Regions from separate parts of the Streptomyces sp. NPDC001732 genome, predicted to be linked through region 1. Evidence: riboswitches for the same ligand, from Rfam matches in the RefSeq annotation. Region 1 holds a riboswitch; the other holds the start of a gene.
What was found. A riboswitch is a leader RNA that binds a small molecule or an ion and turns the genes downstream of it on or off. The one in region 1 is predicted to bind cyclic di-AMP.

Region 1 (3,200 bases):
CGATTCCTCAGGCAATCATCTTGGCCATTGCCTGTCGATACCCCCGTGAACTCCCTTGCCTCCGAGGCCAGTCCGCCCGGGCCTTCGCGTCCTGGCTCGACGGGCTCGTGCAGATCACCGGCGGCGCCGGCCACGACGACTCCGGACTGTTGCGGCTCGCCCCGGGGAGTCGTACACGCCCGTGTTCGCCGGTCTGCGGAGCGGGCGGGGGTTCGGCGGGGCGAGCCGCGCCTGGCAGCCGGCCCGGGTGATCCCGGACGCGGAGAGCCTCCGGCCGGCGCACCAGCGACCGGGCCGGGCTCGGCGACTGGACACCGAATCCGGACCGCTTTCCCGACGGTCCGAGGCCGCTCGCGGACGAGGTGTGCACTCGGCATGCGGTCCGGCATCCGGGTCGAACCGGAAATGGTCGGACCGGAAAGTGATCTCTATCGCGCACATCCCGACCGGGTGCAGCACTTCCCGGGCAGGAAGCGGACCGAGTACTGCAATCAGCTGGTGCTGAACCTGGCCCGTTCCGATGTGCGGGAATATCTCCGGGAACAGTTGGACGCCCTGCTCTCCAGTGCCCCATCGACTATGTGAAATGGGATTTCAACCGCTGTTTCACCGATGTGGGACGGTCGGGCGAGGAGTACCCGCAGAAGATCTGGACCGAGCAGGTGGCCGCCCTGTACGAGCTGATCGACCGGCTCGGGGCCGCGCACCCCTCCGTCGAGTTCGAGTCCTGCTCGGGCGGTGGCGGACGGATCGGCCTGGGCATCCCGTCCCGCACGGACCAGGTGCGGACCTCCGACAACCCCGACCCGCTGGACCGGCTCGCCATCCAGGAGGGCTTCGGCCGGATCCGCCCGGCCGGGGTGATGGCCGCCCGGGTCACCGACAGCCCGAACGTCCAGTTCAACGACAGGGTCAGCTCCCTGCGCCTCCGCTTCGTGAGCGCGATGGCCGGGGTGCTCGGCACCGGCGGGGACCTCGCGGAGTGGAGCGAGGAGGAGCTCGCCGAGGGGCGGGGCCGGGGGATCTGTACAAGGAGATCCGGCCGGTGGTGCAGCACGGCTCGGTACTGCTGCACCACCGGCCGCACACCGGGCTCCGGGGGCCTCGACGCGCGCGTGCCGAGGCTCCGGAAGGGATGACGCGCGAACCATGTCCATAATGCGCATTTTGGGGTAACTTGCCCCGAATGTGCGGGAGATGGTTGTCCGCTCGTGAGCGGGATCATATCCGTGACGGTGTGTGGCGAAGCGACGGTCGGGTATTCCGTGCGCGGCGCGGAAAGGCAAGATCCTTAATCCACGGAGTGTGACCGGAATTCCGCACCGATTTCCCGGCGCGGAATCCGGCATGGAACCCACGGCTTGTTCTCACCGTCCCGGCTCGCCTACGGTCACCGTCAATCAATCCGGACGGACCGCCCAATCCTGCCGCCGCCCGGAATTCGCACCCAATGATCGCGTGGCAGGAGCGGGGGAACCAGGTAATCCGCCGACCGGGAAATCCGGCCGGCTAGGGGTGAAGTCGCGCTCGCGCGGCCGGGCATCTCCAGCCCGAACCCGACAGCTCACCTCGCAGGCGCCGGAGAGGAAATACTTCATGCCCATATCGGGTAAGCACCGTCGTCCCAAGGCCGGCCCCATCGCCCGCGGCGTCGTCGCGGCGAGCGCCGGCGGCGCCGTCATCGCACTCCCGCTGCTCGGTGCCACCGGCGCCCACGCCGCGGAGCAGGCCGCCCCGGCCGTCATCCCGCAGAAGGCCCCCGTCACCGCCACGCACGCCCAGCCGGTCGCGCAGAAGCAGGCCCCCGCCACCACGACGTACTCCGTCGTCCCCGGCGACTACCTGTCGAAGATCGCCACCGAGCACCAGGTCCAGGGCGGCTGGCAGAAGCTGTACCAGGACAACCGCGAGGTCGTCGGCGCGAACCCCGGCCTGATCTTCCCGGGCATGAAGCTGGTCCTCGCCGGCAAGGCGTCCGGCGGCGCCGCGGCCACCGGCGCGGGCACCGGCTCGTCCCTCCCGTCGAAGGCCCCCTCGGTGCCGTCGGCCGTGAAGAAGTCGGCCCCGGCCAAGTCCGCGCCCGCCGCCACCGAGGCCAAGGCCGCGACCTCCGCCCCGGCCGCCCAGAGCACCGGTTCCGGTTACGCCCACCCGGTCCCCGGCAACCACACCACCGCCTACCGGGCCTCCGGCGCCAACTGGTCCAGCGGCAGCCACACCGGGATCGACTTCCCCGTCTCCACCGGCACCAGCGTGAAGTCCATCACCTCCGGCACCGTCGTCACCGCAGGCTGGGGCGGCGCGTACGGCAACCAGGTCGTCGTCAAGCACGCCGACGGCCGCTACTCGCAGTACGGCCATCTGTCCTCGATCTCCGTCTCGGCGGGCCAGACCGTGGGCACCGGCCAGCAGGTCGGCCTCTCCGGAGCCACCGGCAACGTCACCGGCCCGCACCTGCACTTCGAGGTCCGCACGGGCCCGGGGTACGGCTCGGACATCGACCCGATCGCCTACCTGGCCTCGCACGGCATCTACGTCTGACCCGTACGGCCGGGCAACCGGACGGCGGAATCCGACCCGAGCGAAACGGCAAGGGGCGGTGCGCGGCGGCGCACCGCCCCTTCCGCGTATTCCCCCTTCTTCAAAACTGACCGGGTGGTCTATCTCACCTCCCGTCAACCCCTCATTACGGTCGCGTAGGTCACATTCAGCGGTGCAGGATAAGCGTTTGTGGCAGACGATTCGAGAAAAAATCAACGTGGCGTCACCAACCGACATGGTGTCATCGGGTCGTACGCGGCGATCGGCGACAGCTTCACCGAGGGCGTCGGCGACCCGGGTCCGGACGGGACCTTCGTCGGCTGGGCGGACCGGTTCGCGGTACTCCTCGCGGACCAGCTCCCGGACACCGGAGCGGAGGCGGACACCGAAGGCTCCGCGCACGGGGACTTCCGATACGCCAACCTCGCCGTACGCGGACGCCTCCTCGACCAGATCGTCGAGGAGCAGGTGCCGCGCGCCAAGGAACTCGCCCCCGACCTGGTGAGCTTCTGCGCGGGCGGCAACGACATCATCCGCCCCGGCACCGACCCCGACGACGTGGCCGAGCGCTTCGAACGCGCAGTCGCCGAGCTGACCGGATCGGTCGGGACGGTCATGATCACCACCGGCTTCGACACCCGTGGCGTTCCCGTGCTGCG
Region 2 (3,200 bases), on a different contig from region 1:
ACGCACAGCTCGGCGGGGGCGTCGCCCTCGCCCGCCGGGCCGACCAGTTCGCGCACGAGGGTGTACTGGGCGTGGTTGGTGTCCTGGTACTCGTCGACCAGGACGTGCCGGAAGCGGCGGCGGTAGTGCTCGGCGACGTCGGGGAACGCCTGGAGCAGGTGCACCGTCGTCATGATGATGTCGTCGAAGTCCAGCGCGTTGGCCTCGCGCAGCCGGGACTGGTACATCGCGTACGCCTGGGCGAGCGTCTTCTCGAAACCGTCGGCGGCCTGGCCCGCGAAGGTCTCCTCGTCGATCAGCTCGTTCTTCAGGTTGGAGACCTTGGCCGTGAACGACTTCGGCGGGAAGCGCTTCGGGTCCAGGTCGAGGTCGCGGCAGACCAGGGCCATCAGCCGCTTGGAGTCGGCCGCGTCGTAGATCGAGAACGACGAGGTGAAGCCGAGCTTCTTCGACTCGCGGCGCAGGATGCGTACGCACGCGCTGTGGAAGGTCATGACCCACATGGCGTTGGCGCGCGGCCCGACGAGCTGCTCGACGCGCTCCTTCATCTCGCCGGCGGCCTTGTTGGTGAAGGTGATCGCCAGGATCTGGCCGGGATGCACCCCGCGCTCGGCGAGGAGGTGGGCGATCCGGTGGGTCAGCACCCGGGTCTTCCCGGAACCGGCCCCGGCGACGATGAGCAGCGGGGAGCCCGCGTGCACGACGGCGGCGCGCTGCTCGGTGTTCAGCCCGTCGAGGAGCGCGGCGGAGTCGACGACGGGGCGGGGGGCGCCGTCGCGGTAGTACGCGTCCCTGGGCGGCGGCCCGTCGAACACGTCCCCGAAGAGCCCCTCCGGCACCTCTTCGGGTGCGGCGTCCTCGGGGGGCGGCGGGGGTTCTTCCTCCGAGGGCTGGAGGCCGGCCAGGAAACTGTCGTCAAAGAGGCTGCTCATCGCTTGTCGAGTCTAAGCCGCCGCACGGACACCCGGCGGGCCCTTGCCGAACCGCCCGGCGCCCGCTCGCCGGACGGGCGCGAGGAACGGACACGCACCGAGAACGGACGCGCACGGAGAGAACGAACACGCACGGAGAGCGGGCAACCGCACCGCGTGAGGGGTTCCGGACCTCCGGCCACTCCTGCAACCCAGGTCACGAAAATGTATCGGGCATATCGAACATCGACCTTCCCAGCGGCACACCGGTTGGCTAGCGTGCTCGACCGGGCGGCCCGTACCCCCTTTGCGGCGAACCACGCCGAGCGGGCACCCCCGCCGAATCCGGGCTGCCCCCATGGGCGTTCGGAGCCGGGGACCCACAGGAAGCACTGGGGTGAATCGGTCCTCATCCCCCAAACGGACCGTAGGGCAGCCTTCCGTTCCGCCCGAACCCGACAGCTAACCCGGCAGGCGGTCCACGGAAGGAGATGCCCGTCTTGGCATCGCACCGCAAACCGCGCCCCCGGATGCGCACCACCGCACCGGCCGTCGGGCTCACCTCGGCGGCGCTGGCGTCCGTGACCCTGCTCTCCACGCAGAGCGCCACGGCCGCGCCCGGCCCGAAGCCCAGCGTCGAGGACGTCCAGAAGAAGGTCGACGACCTCTACCGGCAGGCGGGCACCGCGACCCAGAAGTACAACCGGGCGAAGGAAGCCTCCGCCACCCAGCGCGCCAAGGTCCAGGCCCTGCTGGACGACGTGGCCGAGCGCGCCGACAAGCTCAACGAGGCGCGCCGGACGCTCGGCACCTACGCGGCCGCGCAGTACCGCAACGGCTCCATAGCACCGTCCGCCACCTTCTTCCTGGCCGACGACCCGCAGTCGTACTTCGACCAGAGCCAGCTGATGGACCGGATGACCAGCCGCCAGCAGAAGGCGGTCACGGAATTCCGTACGCAGCAGGCCAGAACGGCGAAGAAGCGGTCCGAGGCGGTGCAGAGCCTGGAGACCCTGACGACGACCCAGGCCACCCTGCGCACCAGCAAGCAGAACGTCCAGAAGAAGCTGGGCGAGGCGCGCACGCTGCTGTCGAAGCTGACCGCCGAGGAGAAGGCGCGGCTCGCGGCGCTGGAGCGGAAGAAGGAGGCGGAGGCCAAGCGCAAGGCCGAGGAGCTGGCGAAGCAGCAGGCCGCAGCCGAGGCGGACCGCAAGGCCGAGGAGGCCGCGAAGGAGGCGGACTCCGGCAGCGGTACGGGGACGGGCACCGGAACCGGCACCGGCTCGGACAGCGACGCCACCACCCAGGCGGAGAAGGTACTCGCCTTCGCCAGGGCCCAGATCGGCAAGCCGTACGTCTGGGGCGCCACCGGCCCGGACTCGTACGACTGCTCCGGGCTCACCCAGGCGGCGTGGAGGGCGGCGGGCGTCGACCTTCCGCGCACCACCTGGGACCAGGTGAAGATCGGCACCCGGGTCGCCACGGCGGACCTGCGGCCGGGCGACCTCGTCTTCTTCTACGACGACATCAGCCACGTCGGCATCTACAAGGGCGACGGGATGATGATCCACGCACCGAAGCCCGGGGCGAACGTGCGCGAGGAGTCGATCTACTACATGCCGATCTACGGCAGCGTGCGCCCGGCGTAGCGGCCGCACCGCAGGACCTCCGGCCGCCGGACGCGCTCGCTCCTCGCGCCCGTCCGGCGGGCCGGGGACGCCCGGGCCTGACAACCTCGGGCCGGGGCGGCGTCGGCCCCGGCCCGCCTCGGGTCCGGGCATCGGCCCCGGTCCGGCGGCCGGGCCCCGGGGCTCAGACCCAGAGCGTGGCGATGAAGATGTTGGCGAGCGTCAGGCCGCCGACCGCCGCGAAGGCGCCCTTGTCGACCTTCTCCTCGTCCCGCTTGACGTAGACGAGCGCGAGGATGACGACCAGGATCAGCGTCTTGACCCCGATCTTGATGTTGTTCACGTGGCCGCCGTCGGCCTCGTTCAGCCCGACCAGCGCGACACCGGTGACCAGCATGGTCAGCGCACCGTGCAGCATCGCCGGCACGAACCGGGCCGTGCCCGCGCCCATCGCCTTCATCTGGGTCAGGAAACCGCCCAGCAGCGAGGCGATGCCGACGATGTGCAGGGCGACGAAGACATGAATGAGTACGTCCATGAGGCCGCAGCCTAGCCCCGCCCATATCACCACCCCACAGGCAGGTGCGACTTCCCGGCCGCTCCGCTCGTGTCTGTACCGAATGCCTCACTCTGGTGCAATTTCCTCGATCACTTGACGACA

Region 2: it holds a riboswitch for cyclic di-AMP, as region 1 does, so the genes downstream of both, ACWCXX_RS04685 (NlpC/P60 family protein) here and ACWCXX_RS20915 (M23 family metallopeptidase) in region 1, are expected to answer to the same signal.

Annotation. Positions count from the first base shown of each region.
Region 1 is NZ_JBSFFY010000020.1:121,428-124,627, reverse strand. It holds partial or broken gene ACWCXX_RS20920 (alpha-galactosidase) at 81-1,096, shown strand; cyclic di-AMP (ydaO/yuaA leader) riboswitch at 1,435-1,593, shown strand; gene ACWCXX_RS20915 (M23 family metallopeptidase) at 1,597-2,541, shown strand; gene ACWCXX_RS20910 (SGNH/GDSL hydrolase family protein) at 2,731-3,200, shown strand, end outside.
Region 2 is NZ_JBSFFY010000002.1:407,734-410,933, reverse strand. It holds gene pcrA (DNA helicase PcrA) at 1-932, opposite strand, end outside; cyclic di-AMP (ydaO/yuaA leader) riboswitch at 1,239-1,404, shown strand; gene ACWCXX_RS04685 (NlpC/P60 family protein) at 1,403-2,560, shown strand; gene ACWCXX_RS04680 (hypothetical protein) at 2,724-3,077, opposite strand.